Regions from separate parts of the Halomonas sp. LES1 genome, predicted to be linked through region 1. Evidence: predicted binding sites of a transcription regulator. Region 1 holds the regulator's gene; the other holds the start of a gene.

What was found. Region 1 encodes FNR, which switches genes on or off when oxygen is low (the NO sensors DNR and NnrR bind a similar motif). Its sites were predicted from a motif close to TTGATNTANATCAA; they were not measured.
Region 2: paaF (2,3-dehydroadipyl-CoA hydratase PaaF) is a predicted target of FNR. The motif match lies at 4,124-4,137, and genes of this name have one in related genera.

Annotation. Positions count from the first base shown of each region.
Region 1 covers NZ_JAVRGC010000003.1:149,674-157,261, forward strand. Annotated here, with positions in the region: gene RM463_RS08030 (sulfite exporter TauE/SafE family protein) at 1-215, shown strand, start outside; gene RM463_RS08035 (radical SAM protein) at 305-1,627, shown strand; gene fnr (fumarate/nitrate reduction transcriptional regulator Fnr) at 1,708-2,451, shown strand; gene ttcA (tRNA 2-thiocytidine(32) synthetase TtcA) at 2,535-3,446, opposite strand; gene RM463_RS08050 (3'-5' exonuclease) at 3,725-4,342, opposite strand; gene RM463_RS08055 (putative nucleotidyltransferase substrate binding domain-containing protein) at 4,377-6,203, opposite strand; gene RM463_RS08060 (DUF4212 domain-containing protein) at 6,769-7,035, shown strand; gene RM463_RS08065 (sodium:solute symporter family protein) at 7,042-7,588, shown strand, end outside.
Region 2 covers NZ_JAVRGC010000004.1:279,618-287,205, forward strand. Annotated here, with positions in the region: gene RM463_RS11620 (IclR family transcriptional regulator C-terminal domain-containing protein) at 1-305, shown strand, start outside; gene paaX (phenylacetic acid degradation operon negative regulatory protein PaaX) at 440-1,366, shown strand; gene paaY (phenylacetic acid degradation protein PaaY) at 1,511-2,119, opposite strand; gene paaN (phenylacetic acid degradation protein PaaN) at 2,139-3,824, opposite strand; gene paaF (2,3-dehydroadipyl-CoA hydratase PaaF) at 4,222-4,995, shown strand; gene paaG (2-(1,2-epoxy-1,2-dihydrophenyl)acetyl-CoA isomerase PaaG) at 5,011-5,802, shown strand; gene paaH (3-hydroxyacyl-CoA dehydrogenase PaaH) at 5,804-7,333, shown strand; gene paaI (hydroxyphenylacetyl-CoA thioesterase PaaI) at 7,326-7,588, shown strand, end outside.

The DNA of each region.
Region 1 (7,588 bases):
CCATGGCTGACCCGCTGCGCGGCGCCTTGCTGATGGGCGCCTTCGGGCTAGGCACACTCCCGGCCCTGCTGGCCACCGGCTTCGCCGCGCGTCAGCTGAGCCGATTGATCCGCCACCGGGGCACCCGCACCCTTGCCGCACTCTCCATCATCGCCTTCGCGCTCTGGCAGCTATGGCTGCTGGTTCCCGGGGGAGGCGCCACCCATACCGGCTGAGCACTATTCCACACGGGATTGACGCAGCTCAACGCCGCTCTCGGCCCCACCCCCTAGCATGGGGATAGAGCCATCAGCGGAGTCGCCCCATGCCCGTTCCCGCCAAGCACACCGTCCCCGCCGGAGCCTCGAGTCCTGCTCGAGAGCCGCTGCCCGGCGCGGGCGACCTGGTAACGGCCGCGGAGGTCGCCTACCCCGCCCCGCACCACTATCGCGACGACATCGGCGTCCAGGCCCTGGAAGTGGCCCTCTCTGCGCGCCCGGCCGAGGCCCCCCTGGCGATCCAGGTACGCCTGCCCTTCTGCCGTCATGCCTGCCGCTTCTGCGCCAGCCAGTGCGTTTCCGTTCGCAGCAGTCGCCAGGCCGATTCCTACCTGACACGTCTCGACCGCGAAATGGTACTGGTCCGGCGCCGGCTCGACGGCCTGCCGCCGGTATCTCGACTGCACTGGGGCGGCACCCCCCCGGCCTTTCTCACGCTGGAGCAGATGAGCGACCTCTTCGATCGCCTGGACGCACGCCTCGGCCTCTCCGGCGACCGAGAGCGGGACTTCAGCATCGACCTCGACCCACGAGAGGCCGATATGCTGACCCTGCGACATCTGCAGGCGCTGGGCTTCAACCGCCTGAACCTGGGTGTGCAGGAGCTGGATCCACGCGTCCAGCAGGCCATCAACCGCGTACAGCCGAGGGCCCTGACCGAGTCGCTGGTCGACGAAGCCGACCGCCTGGGCTTCCGGGAGTTGACGATGTCGCTGATGCTGGGGCTCCCCTTCCAGACACCCCAAGGCCTCGTCGACACCCTCGAGCAGGTCATCGGCATGGTCCCGGCACGCATCCGCCTCTACCGCTATCGGCATCGCCCGGCACACCACCCTGCCCAGCGTGCCATCCACCATGGCTGGTTACCCGACGCGGCGACCCGCCAACAACTGCTGGCCGAGGCTCGCGTCCGGCTCGACGCCGCCGGCTATGTCCATATCGGTCTGGGCCTCTACACGCGTCGCAACGACCCCCTGGCACAGGCCCGGGCCAGCGGCGCCCTGGGCCATGGCCCGCTTGGCTTTACCCGGGGGCAAGCGGGTGACCTGCTGGGACTCGGCGTGAATGCCATCAGCCGTATCGGCGACCTCTGGGTTCGCAACGCCGATACGCTGGCGGCATACGAATCGGCACTCGATAACAGCCGCCTGCCAACCGCACGCGGCACCCGGCTGACGGCCGATGAACGACGCCACCGCGAGACCCTGCTGTGTGGCCGTGGCATCGACCCTGCAGGCCTGCCGCCGAGCCCACACCTCGAGAGGCTTCACGCGGAGGGAGTGATCGAGATGACGACTGAGGGGGTATCGCTGACCGCCGAGGGACACTGGCGGCTGCCCTACATCCTCGAGGCCCTCGCCCTCCCCTAGCCGCCGAGCCCCGCATAGTTTGCCCCGCCTGCACTTTGCTCCATAATGGGGCCATGAACACGATCAAGAAGGGAAGGGCCATGGCGGGTACTCTCACCGGTCGGCGGCGATCCGTACTACAGGAGACGCGCTGTCAGACATGCAGTCTCAGCTCGCTCTGCCTGCCTCTGGCACTCGAGGTGGACGACATGGACCAGTTCGACGCCATCATCCGGCGTCGCGCACCACTCAAGAAGGGCGAGGCGCTATTCCGCCAGGACACTCCCTTCTCCAGCGTCTTCGCGGTTCGCTCCGGCAGCCTCAAGCAGGTCACCACCGAGGGCAGTGGCGAAGACCAGCTGACCAACTTCTATCTGCCCAGCGAGCTGGTGGGCCTCGACGGCATCGACGAACAATGCTACCCCGGTACCGTGGTGGCCCTGGAGACCACCACCGTCTGCGAGATTCCCTTCGACCGCCTGGACCACCTCGCGGAGTCGATGCCGGAGCTGCGCGGACAACTCTACCGCAGCATGAGCAAGGAGCTGCGCGATGACCGCCGCATGATGCGCCTGCTCTCGCGCAAGACCGCCGACCAGCGCCTGGCCAGCTTCTTCACCAGCCTCTCCGAACGTTTCCGCCGCCGCGGCTATTCGCCCTACAGCTTCCGCCTCTCCATGGCGCGGGCCGATATCGGCAACTATCTGGGCCTGGCGGTGGAGACGGTAAGCCGTATCCTCGGCCGCTTCCAGACCCAGGGCCTGGTCGCCGTCTCGGGGCGCGAGGTGAATATCCTCGATCTGCCGGCGCTCACCCACCTGGCCGAGGAGGAGGGCGCGCACTAAAGCTGGAAGCTGGCATGGACCCGATAATTCTGGGGTCAAGGTTTTTCTTCCAGCTTCCAGGCGTGAAGCGCCGCTCTTCAAACTTAGAGCTCTTGCTGGATATCGATCCGGCTGGCCTGCATCCTGGCCTGCTTCTCCTCCAGCCCGGCGAAGTCAAACAGCTCACGATCGGCCAGCTGTGAAGGCGCCACGTTGGTCACCGCCTTGAACATGCTCTCCAGCCGCCCGGGGTGCTTCGCCTCCCACTCCGCCAGCATCTCCTTGACCACCTGACGCTGCAGGTTGGGCTGAGAGCCACACAGATTGCAGGGGATGATCGGAAACGCCATCTGCCGAGCAAACTCGGCAATGTCCGCCTCCCGGCAATAGGCCAGCGGTCGAATCACCATGTTTCGGCCATCGTCGGACAGCAACTTCGGCGGCATCGACTTGAGGCTGCCGCCGAAGAACATGTTGAGGAACAGGGTCTCGAGGATATCCTCGCGGTGGTGGCCCAGGGCGATCTTGTTGGCACCGATCTCCTCGGCGAACCCATACAGGGAGCCGCGGCGCAGTCGCGAGCAGAGCGCACAGGTGGTCTTGCCTTCCGGGGTCTTCTCCTTGACCACCGAGTAGGTGTCGCGCTCGAGGATATGATAGTCGACCCCGATACCCTGCAGGTACTCGGGCAGCACATGCTCGGGAAAGCCGGGCTGCTTCTGGTCGAGATTCACCGCCACCAGCGAGAAGTCGACCGGGGCGTTGCGCTGCAGATTGCGCAGGATCTCGAGCAGGGTGTAGCTGTCCTTGCCGCCGGACAGGCACACCATCACCCGATCTCCCTCATGAATCATGCCATAGTCGATGATGGCATTGCCCACCTGGCGCCGCAGCCGCTTCTGCAGCTTGTTGAATTCACGCTTCTCCTGAGTACCGGGCTGGGGCGTGGCTGGCCCGGAGTGGGTGAAGGGCGCGCTATCGCGTTCGCGGGGGTCGAAGGTCACGGCGTCTTGCATAGGTCTTGGCGCTGCCAGTGCGGGCAAAAATGAAAGGCGCCCATCCTACCACCGGCGACCGCGCCAGGCGACGCCAGACGCCACTCGCGCCAGGGCTATCGCAGCTACCAACAGGGTGATAGTGAAAGGCGCCGGGGACAGGTCGGAAAGGGGGTCCGAGGACCAGGGATGGCCGAGGTAGCCTACAAGGAAGTACTCGTAGCGCCCCCTCGACGGCCTGTCACCGGAATAGCCTTGAGTGGTACTGTCATCTGCGATAGCCCTACCACTCGTGCCGGCTAACTCCCGGCGGCGACAGTACGCTCCAGGCGCAGGAACATCAGCGCGGTGGTCACCGCATCCCCCAGGGCGGTATTGCGCCCCATGACCGGCACTCCCAGGCGCTCGGCGGCACTCTCGAAGCGTGGCAGGTTATCGATTTCCGGGTGCCGACGCCGCAGTCGGCGCCGCCACAGCTGGGCCACATCCACGGTGGCGTTGGGTAGCTCGAAGCCGAAACGCGGACGCAGCTCACGGTTGAGAATCGCCAGGTCAAAGCCCAGATGCCAGCCCACGAGTGGGCGATTGCCGACGAAGTCGAGCAGCCGCGCCAGGGCGCTGTCGATGCTCTCGCCATTGTCGAGGTCCATGCCACGCAGGCCATGGATGCGGATGGAATCACCGGTCAGCGAGTCGGGGCGGCGAAGGCGCAGATCCAAAGAGTCACTGGTGAGGATATGATCACCACGCACCCGCACCGCGGCGATCGACACCAGCTCGGCGCTGCGGGTATCCAGGCCGGTGGTCTCGGTGTCGATCACCACCATCTCGTCACCGGTATAGGGGCGAAACAGCCAGGCGTACTCGCCGTTGGCATGGCGCCGCTGATCCGCGACGCGTCTCAGCATCTTGAGCATGACGGGCTCCTTGTGTCGTTGTCGTTCCGTCGATTCATGAGTATTCCAGATGAAAGCGGTGGGAGAGGCGCTGCTTGAAGTCCTTGACGATATGCAGCGCCTCGCGCAGCAGGTCGCGCTCCAGCGACGAGAGCTCCTGCACCACCACACGATCAGGGCTGTGCGGCTCGCCCCCCTCCTCGTCCTCACGCCTTGCCAGCTGCTGCTTGAGGCGCAGCTCGGTGAACAGCGCCAGCGCCTCGGCCAGGTCCTCGGCGAAGCGTGGCTCCAGCCGGCCATCGGCAGCCAGGGCCTCCAGACGCTCCAGAGTCGAGGTAGGCCGTATGCCCCGCTCCAGTGCCATCACCCGCACGCCATGCACGATGGGAAAGATCCCCCCCTTCTTGATATCGATGCCGTGCTGAGGTCGCTTGAGTGAGCCAAACAGGGTCAGCGGTGTGGAGAAGCGCAGAATGGTGCGGGCGAAGTAGGAGAGCAGCAGATCGTTTCCGCTGCACTGGGCAAAGAGGTCGTCACGCACCCGGTCGAGCAGCGCCGGGTTGCCCGCCACCGCGTGGGAGTCGAGCATGATCGCCAGCTTCATCAGGCTGTCGCCATCCCGGGCCTCGACCCAGCGCGCCATGCGCCGCTTCCACTGGGTGACCGTGCCCACCCACTCCGGGTTGGAGACCATGATATTGCCCGGGCAGAGTGGATAACCCAGCTCCACCAGGGTCTCGGTCAGGCACTGCATCCGCTCGGCGCAGTCGGGCCACTCGAGATCATCGGCCAGGATCAGGCCGTTGTCCTGATCGGTCTTGAGGATCTGCTCACCACGCCCTTCGCTGCCCATCACCATCAGGCAGCTATCGGCATGGTAACGCTCGTCGATCAGAAACCCCCAGGCCTTGTTGATGATCCGGCCGTTGAGGGCCGCCAGCAGGCCCATGGAGAAGCGCAGCTTGACCCCCTGGGCCATCAGCGCACTGACCAGCTCGGGAGTGCGGCGGCTGGCGGCGGCGAGAGCTTCGAGGCTGTCGGCCTGTTCGACCTGCAGGCTGACCACGTAGCTGCGACTGGAGAAGTAACTGAGCACATCGGTCAGCTCCACCACCCCCACCGGTTGGTGCTGGTCCATCACCACGACCCGCTCCACCTTGTGGCGGGTCATGATCACCAGCGCCTCGAAGAGGTACTTTTCCGGTGTCACGGTGATCAGCTCGGCATGCCCCAGCTCCTCGAGCGGAGTGTCTCGGCCACGTTCGTCTACCACCAGGGCATTGAGCAGGTCGGTCTTGGTGATCATGCCGTGACAACCACTGCGCTTCACCAGCAGCGAGTCGGCACGCCGCTCGTTGATGGTGACCACCGCCTCGGCGATGGTGGTGGCAGCCGGCACCACCAGGGGCTCACGCATGCACTCCTTCACCATCGCCAGCATGAAACCGGCCATGGTCACTCCGCCCTCGGCGCGCTGCTCGGTCAGCAGGCGGGCCTTGTGGGCCAGGCTCTGGCGGAAGAACTCGGCAAAGGGGAGATAGGCGTCGCACAGCTCCAGGAAAAGTGCCCTGGGCATCAGGTAGCAGAGGCTCTCCTGCTCGGCACGAAAGCGATAGCGACTCTTGCCGTTGAGAATGCTGATCGCCCCGAACAGGTCCCCCTGGGTGTAATGCCCGATGCGCTCCCTGGCTGCCGGCTGGGTGGCATCGATCTCCGCCACCTCGCCCTTGTGAATCAGAAAGACATACTCGCCGGGCTGACCAGCCTCGAGGATGATCTCGTCACGATCGAAGTAGGCCAGATCGACGCCCTGGCGCACCCGCTCGCGACCGGGCCCGTCGAGCAGCGTGAACGGTGGCTGAGAAAGATCGAGATCGATCATGGCTGGACCTCACGGATCACCCCCGCTTGAAGGAGCGCCCCGGCACCGAAGTGGCTCGTCGGTCTCAGGGGGACGCCTTCGGCGAAGGCATTGTTATTGATTTCCGCAGGCGTGATCGGCAGGCGACAAAGCCGACGACACATCGGTGCTCCTGTGGAGCATAACAACGACCATGCCTCGCCGATAAGCTAGACGAACGTATCGATCCAGGGCCGCTTAGACCATGGTCCTATCCGACGCCTTATTACTAGACAAAGGTCCAAGATGAACGAGATATACCATGGTGTTAACCAGCCGACTTTTCTCCTGGCATTCCACAGAACAATATATAACAAATCATTGATTTTAAATATTTTTTACCAACAACACTGAATCGCTTTATTCTCATGATACGAAAGTCTGGGATTCATTTCTTGCACTCATTGACCACTATTCATCTGCATCATGCAGGGCAATCGCACGCCACCATGGCGTCTTCCCGCCCGGAGACATGCGATTGTCCTGATGATTTCACCATCAACGACTGCACAAGTTCCCTATCTCAACAACAAGTGGAGAACACGACATGGCAGAAGAGAGAGTCGACACTACCGAGTACTGGAAGGCCAACGTACGCCTGATCGTTGGCTGCCTGGCCGTCTGGGCCTTTGTCTCCTACGGCTGCGCCATCCTGTTCCGGCCTCTGCTCGCCGGCATCCCCATCCCGGTCGGCGGGACCGATCTTGGCTTCTGGTTCGCCCAACAAGGGTCGATCCTGACCTTCATTTGCCTGATCTTCTTCTACGCCTGGCGCATGAACAAGCTCGACAAGAAATTCGGCCTCGGGGAGTAACCAAGAATGAGCCAATTTGCCATCAACCTGCTATTTGTAGGGGCGTCATTCGCCCTCTACATCGGCATAGCAATCTGGGCCCGTGCCGGCTCGACCAAGGACTTCTATGTGGCGGGCGGGGGCGTCCACCCGGTCACCAACGGCATGGCCACCGCCGCCGACTGGATGTCCGCCGCGTCGTTCATCTCCATGGCCGGCCTGCTGGCCTCCGGGGGCTACGCCAACTCGACCTTCCTGATGGGCTGGACCGGCGGCTATGTCATCCTGGCCATGCTGCTGGCTCCTTACTTGCGCAAGTTCGGCAAGTTCACGGTGCCCGACTTCATCGGTGAGCGTTTCTACAGCAATACCGCTCGCCTGGTTGCCGTCGTCTGCCTGATCGTCGCCTCGGTGACCTACGTCATCGGCCAGATGACCGGCGCCGGCGTGGCCTTCTCGCGCTTCCTCGAGGTCTCCAACACCTGGGGCATCTGGATCGCGGCCTTTATCGTGTTCCTCTACGCGGTATTCGGCGGCATGAAGGGCATTACCTATACCCAGGTGGCCCAGTACA
Region 2 (7,588 bases), on a different contig from region 1:
TCCTCACCGAGCGCGGCCTGTCTCGAGTCACCGAGAACACCCTGCACACCCCCGAAAGCCTGCGCGACGGGCTGGCGGAGATTCGCCAGCTGGGTTTCGCCCGCGACCGCGAGGAGCACGCCATCGGCCTGCACTGCGTGGCCGCCTGCATCCACGATGAGCACGGCACCCCGCTGGCCGCCCTCTCGGTCTCCGGTCCGGTAGCGCGTATCCCGGAAGCACGCCTGCTGGAGCTGGGTGCCCTGGTGCGCGATACCGCCGCGGAGATTACCGCCCGGCTGGGCGGGCAAGTGCCGGAGGCTTGAGCCGAAAATCGATACCTCACGCTCGCTTAAGATCTAATAAGCGGTATCATGATAGAGAAAGCGTGCCGCGGTGATAAACCACACCACCTGGCCACTCACCGCGGAACTCATCAGGCAAGCCTCAGGATCCCGACATGCCCTCCGCTAGCGAATGCGTCCTTGCTCTCATCGATGACTTTCAGCAACGCCGCCCGATTCGTGCTGGCTCGCTGATCATCACTGTCTACGGTGATGCCATCGTTCCCCGCGGCGGCACCGTCTGGCTGGGAAGTCTATCGAAGCTGGTAGAGCCTATCGGGATCAACGAGCGTCTGGTACGCACCTCAGTCTATCGGCTGACACAAGAAACCTGGTTGCAGGGAGAAAAGGTTGGCCGGCGTAGCTACTACAGCCTGAGCGGGCCAGGCCAGCGCCGCTTCGACCAGGCCTTCAAGCGAGTCTATCATGGCACTCAAAGGCCATGGACAGGCCAGTGGACCCTGGTTCTATTGAGTCAGTTGAGCACGACACGCCGCCAAAAGGTGCGAGAAGAGCTGGAGTGGCTGGGGTTTGGTCACTTTGCTACAGGACTGCTAGCCCATCCGATCCTGTCCCCTAGCGAGGCACTCGGCGCCCTTCAGGAACTCGGCGATGCCGATGACGCCATCATCATGCAGACCGAAGCCCTAGAGCCGATAGCCAGCAGACCGCTACGTCTACAAGTGAGAGAGAGCTGGAACCTCGACGAACTGGCCGAGCACTATCAGCGCTTTCTGGCACTCTTCCGGCCGCTCTGGAAAGCGCTTAACGAGGAAAACCACCTCAGTGAAAGGGATTGCTTCATCGCTCGCACTCTGCTGATTCACGAGTATCGCCGGGTACAGTTGCGCGACCCTCAGCTCCCGGATGAGCTACTCCCTACTGCGTGGGAAGGCCGCAACGCCTACCAGCTTTGCCGAAATATCTACCGAATGATCTACCGCCGTGCCGAGAACTGGCTCGACCGCCACCTGGAGACCGCGGAAGGGCCACTGCCCGCCCCCGGCCCCAGCTTCTACCGACGCTTCGGCGGGCTGGAGTAGACTCGGCCAGCGCAGCCAGCCCTCTCGTTCCCATACCAATGCCCCCTGCTATAGCCTCATAGCAGGGGGCTGTACCGTTGCTGCTGCCAGTTCTCGGCGAGGGGCCGGGTCACACAACCCGACGACTGTTCGTCGGGCTCAGGTTCATGACTCCTTGCCCAAAGACTGCTGCTTGGGCTGAGTATCCCCCGCCTGCAGCCTTGGACGGTTAGCATCCAGCTCTGTCAGCGGTTCGCAAGGCTCCAGGCTGTCGCGACATCGCTCGGTCAGGCGCTGATACTCTCGGGTACCCTGCTGCTTCCAGGCCACTTCCTGATCGGAGAGTTCGCGTTTGACCTTGGCCGGCGCCCCCATCACCAGCGACTGGGGAGGGCACTCGAAGCCGGTCTTGACGAAGGCTGCCGCGGCGACGATGGAGCGAGTGCCGATCACGGCGTAGTCCATCACGACGGCATTCATGCCGACCATGGCGTCCTGCCCCACAATGCAGCCATGCAGCACGGCACCATGGCCAATATGGCCATTCTTCTCCACCCGCGTGACACAGCCAGGAAAACCATGCATCACGCAGGTATCCTGCAGATTGGCCCCCTCCTCCAGCACCAGTTGACCAAAGTCGCCGCGCATCACCGCACCGGGTCCCACATAGCAGCCGGGACCGACGATAACATCACCGATCAGCACCGCCGTGGGGTGAACATAGGCGGTGGGGTGTACCACCGGGGTCACCCCCTCGAGTCGATAGCAAGGCATATTTCTCTCCCCTCTCAGTTCAGCTGGATGAGTCCAGCTGGCCATGGCGGCGACTCTGAACCACCACGAAACGAGAAGCCACGAAGGCCTGGTCGCACAGCGAGGCGTTGGCCGCCGGATTGCCCCCGGTCGCATGGAAGTCGCTGAAGGCAGCGGACTGGTTGACCAGGATACCCCCGTCCAGATTGAGCGACAGCGGCACCGCCACCTCCATGGCCAGCTCCTCGAACCGGTCGGCGACCTCATCATCGGTAGTATAGGCACCGAAGGTGATGGCTCCTTTCTCGCCAATCACATCGCGGGCCAGCTCGATGCTATGCGCGGTGCTGTCAGTGGCGATCAAAAAGCCGATCGGGCCGAAGCGCTCCTCACTGAAAGCGTCGCGCTGGCTGGCATCCACCTTGAGCAGCAGCGGTGTATGGATACGCGCCTCGGGATACCGAGCATGCTGGCGCGGCTCGCTGTCCAGCAGCACCTCCCCCAGGCCACGACACTCCTCGATACGGGCGGCAGTGGCTGGCGTCTGGATAGCGCCCAGCACGGTACAGGCACGCTCATTATCGGCGAGGAATGCCTTGATGGCCTCGGACAGAGCACCGGCCACCTCATCGAAGGTGAGCCTGCCTTCAGGCGTCTGGATACCATCGCGGGGTAAATAGATGGCCTGGGGTGTGGTGCACATCTGGCCAGAGTAAAGGCTGAGGCTGAAAGCAAGGTTCTGGGCCACCGGCTCGATCCGCTCGAGGCTGTCGATGATGATGGTGTTGATGCCGGCCTTCTCAGTGAAGACTCGTGCCTGGGTGGCATTATGTTCCAACCACTCGCCGAAGGCACTGGAGCCGGTGAAGTCGATAAGTTTCACGGCTGGATCGAGGGCCAGCTCCTTGGCGACTGGAGCATCTGGACTGTCCGGCATCAGGCTCACCAGACAGGGGTCGAAGCCGGCCTCCTCGAGCACCTCCTGGGCGACGCGAGCGGTTATCGCCAACGGCAGGACGGCTCCTGGATGGGGCTTGAGGATCACCGGGTTACCGGTGGCCAGGCTGGCAAACAGGCCTGGATAGGTGTTCCAGGTGGGGAAGGTGGAGCAGGCCACCACCAGGGAGATGCCGCGGGGGACGATATGGTAGCGCTTGTCGAGTACCAGGGGGTCACGCTTGCCCTGGGGCTTGACCCACCTGGCCGTAGCCGGCACCTCTGACATCGCCTGCCAGGCGTAGGTCACGGCCTCGAGCCCCCGGTCCTGGGCGTGGGGCCCACCGGCCTGAAAGGCCATCAACGGTCCCTGCCCACTGGTATGGCTCACTGCCTGGGCGATCTCCGGACTCATGGCATTCAGACGCGCCAGGACCTCCAGACAGACGCCCACTCGTGCCTCGGCACCGGCGTCGCGCCAGGCCGGCATGGCGGCCTGCATGGACGCGATCAGCGCATCACGCTGGGGCTGATCGTAGGTCACCCCCAGCTCAAAACCGTAGGGAGAGACCTCACTTCCGACCCGGCCCGCCACGCTCGAGACCTTGAGAGAGAAATGCCGGTTGAGGAGCGCCTCAAAGTGCTGCGGTGCCGCCTTCACCGCCTCTTCTGGGTACTGCTTGATGCTCTCCGGATAAGGCGTCCAGAACTTCCGAGTGGCGACAGCCTCGAGGGACTGCTCTAGGGTCTCGCGATGGCGCTCGAACAACTGCTGGGCTTGCTGTGACATGCTGGCTCCTGCGCAGCGGGAGGCTGCATCCGATACGATTTAAAAGATGAAGCTACCCATAGCGTAACGAAACATCAAACCCAGGCTCACACCCCACAGCTTGAAAAGCCTGGAATAAAAAATAAATTTCAAATAAAAACAATGGCTTAATCAATATCATATGATCATGATCGACATGGTACGACCATGGTATAACCTCACTGTCCAGACAGGACTCCTCCTGCTGCAACCCTCTGAAAGTTAGACATTTTCAATATCGGCACCCTCAAACACGATACACCAAGACAATGTGCATCGATTTGATGCGTATCAAAATAAACCTATACTCGCTCCTATTGTTAACCTTGAAGGGCGGCGGTGCGCTGCCGCATCCATGCCGTGCCAGAGTGAGGTCACCATGCCGAATCACCTGATCGTTGAGGGACCGCAACTAGGAGTGCTGTCCATCAAACTGCATCGCCCAGAGGCTCTGAATGCCCTTAATACTGCCCTGTTGGCAGAGTTAGCCGACACTCTAATCGCTGCCCAGGATGACGCCGAGGTGCGCACTGTGGTGATAACCGGCAGTCAACGCGCCTTCGCCGCCGGCGCCGACATCAAGGAGATGGCCGAGCGCGACCTGGTCGGCATGCTGGAAGATCCACGCCAGCGGCATTGGTCCACCATCACACGCTTCAACAAACCAATTATCGCCGCAGTAAACGGTTTCTGCCTGGGCGGTGGCTGCGAACTGGCCATGCATGCCGACATCCTGATCGCCGGCGAGGACGCCCGCTTCGGCCAACCCGAGATCAACCTCGGCATCATGCCCGGTGCCGGCGGCACCCAGCGCCTGGTGCGTGCCGTGGGCAAGGCCCTGGCCACCCAGATGGTGCTCACCGGCGAGCCGATCAGCGCTCGCCGCGCCCTGGAAGCTGGCCTGGTCAGCGAAATCACCCAACCCGAGCTGACGGTGGAGCGCGCCATCGCCGTGGCCGAAACCATCGCTGCCAAGGCTCCTCTCGCAGTGCGACTGGCCCGGGAGGCCCTGCACAAGGCAGAGGATACCGACCTGGCTACCGGTCTTCGCTTCGAGCGCCATGCTTTTACCCTGCTGGCCGGCACCCAAGATCGCGAGGAGGGCATTCATGCCTTCCAGGAAAAACGCCCCGCCACCTTCAACGGGCACTGATACAGGACATTGATCATGAGTGAAGCGCCCCTGCTCTATTCCGTGGAAGACGGTGTCGCCCGCATTACCTTGAACCGACCCGACAGCCTCAACAGCTTCAACGCCGAGATGCATGCCGAAATGCGCCAGGCACTCAAGGCCGTGCGTCAGGACGAGAGCGTGCGCGCCCTGTTGTTGACCGGCAACGGTCGTGGCTTCAGCGCAGGCCAGGATCTGTCCGACCGCAACGTGGCCCCCGGCGCCGAGGCTCCCGACCTGGGGGAGTCCCTGGAGAAGCGCTACAACCCCATGCTGCGCACCATCCGCGACCTGCCGATTCCCACCATCTGTGCGGTGAACGGCGTTGCCGCAGGCGCCGGGGCCAATATTGCCCTGGCATGTGACATCGTGCTGGCGGCACGCTCGGCCAGCTTTATTCAGGCCTTCTGCAAGATTGGCCTGATCCCCGACTCCGGCGGTACCTGGTCACTTCCTCACCTGGTAGGCATGGCCCGCGCCAAGGGGCTGGCAATGTTGGGTGACAAGCTCAGCGCCGAGCAGGCCGAGCAGTGGGGCATGATCTGGAAGGTTGTCGACGACGACTCTCTACAGGATGAGTCCCGTGCTCTGGCCCGTCATCTGGCTACTCAGCCGACTCGTGGCCTGGCATTGATCAAGCGCGCCCTGCACGCCAGCACCGACAACAGCTTCGATGCACAGCTGGATCTCGAGCGCGACCTGCAGCGACTCGCCGGCCGCACGGACGACTACCGCGAGGGCGTCAGCGCCTTCATGGAAAAACGCCAGCCCAATTTCAAGGGGGAGTGAAATGCCAGCCCTCGCACCCAGCGACATTATCGCCGTGATCGGTGCTGGCGCCATGGGCGCCGGCATCGCCCAGGTGGCTGCCCAGGCTGGTCATCCGGTGCGCCTCTATGACAATCGTGAAGGAGCGGCTCAGTCCGGTATAGACGGCGTGCGCCACCAGCTCGAGAAGCGTGTGGCCCGAGGCAAGATGGCCCAGGATGACGTGGAGACAATTATCGCGCGCATGACACCGGCCGCCACTCTTGCCGAGCTGGCCGATAGCCGACTGGTAATCGAGGCGATCGTCGAGAGTCTCGAGGTCAAGCGCCAGGTCTTCGCCGAGCTCGAGTCAGTGTGTGGCCCCGAAACCCTGCTGACCAGCAACACCTCCTCGCTGTCGATCACCTCCATCGCCGCCGGCCTGGAGCGCCCCGAGCGATTGGCGGGTATGCACTTCTTCAACCCCGCGCCGGTCATGAAACTGGTCGAGGTGATCTCGGGGCTGGCTACCGAAGCCGAAGTCGCCGAGACCCTCTACGCCACCGCCGAGGCCTGGGGCAAGGTACCGGTCCACGCCAGCTCCACCCCAGGCTTCATCGTCAACCGGGTAGCGCGCCCCTTCTACGCCGAGGGGCTACGCCTGATGCAGGAGGGTGCCGCGACCCCTGCCACCCTGGATGCCCTGCTGCGCCAGGCCGGCGGCTTTCGCATGGGCCCCTTCGAGCTGATGGACCTGATCGGCCACGACGTCAACTACGCCGTGACCCGCTCGGTATTCGACGCCTACTACGGCGACACCCGCTTCGAGCCTTCACTGGTGCAGCATGCACTGGTCGAAGCCGGCCGTCTGGGCCGCAAGAGTGGCCAGGGGTTCTACGACTATCGAGAAGGCGCCGAGAGCGCTGTCCCCAATGCTGCCTCACCGGTAGAAGCCGACCTGCCGCCGCTGATCATCGAGGGCCAGGCGGGCAATATCACCCCGCTGGTGACCCGCGCCGAGCAGGCAGGACTCGAGATCGTTCGCCGCGAGAGCATCTCCGGCCAGCCTCGCCTGCGCCTCGGCGGCCTGACGCTGGCCCTGAGCGATGGTCGCTGCGCCACCGAACGCGCCTGTGACGAGGGTCTCGAGGCCCTGGTCCTGTTCGACCTCTGCCTTGACTACAACAGCGCCAGCGCCATCGCCCTGGCGGCAAGCCCTGGCGTCGATGCCGAGAGTCACGACCTGGCCACGGCACTCTTCCAGCGCCTGGGCATGGAAGTCTGCTGGCTGACCGACACCCCCGGCCTGGTAGTGCTGCGCACCGTGGCCATGCTGGCCAACGAGGCCGCCGACGCCGTACTGCAAGGGGTGTGCAGCGCCCAGGACTGCGACCGCGCCATGCAGGCCGGCCTTAACTATCCCCGTGGACCGCTGGCCTGGGCCGACGGCCTGGGACTCGACTTCGTGCACCGCACCCTGAGCCACCTGCAGCAGAGTTACGGTGAGGAGCGCTATCGCGCCTCCTTCCTGCTGCGCCGCCAGGCCCTGGCCGGGAGCTGCTTCCATGAATAAAAGTGAATTGAGCCCCCAGCAGCTGGCGGAAGCCTGTGCCGACGCCATGTTCTCTCGCGACGGCGCCAGTCAGGGCCTGGGCATGCGTATCGTGAGCGTAGCACCCGGCCGGGCCGTGATTACCATGACCGTACGCCAGGACATGGTGCAAGGGCACGGCAATTGTCACGGCGGCTTTATCTTCGCCCTGGCCGACTCCGCCTTTGCCTTCGCCTGCAATACCTATGATGAAGCCACCGTGGCTTCGGGCTGCAG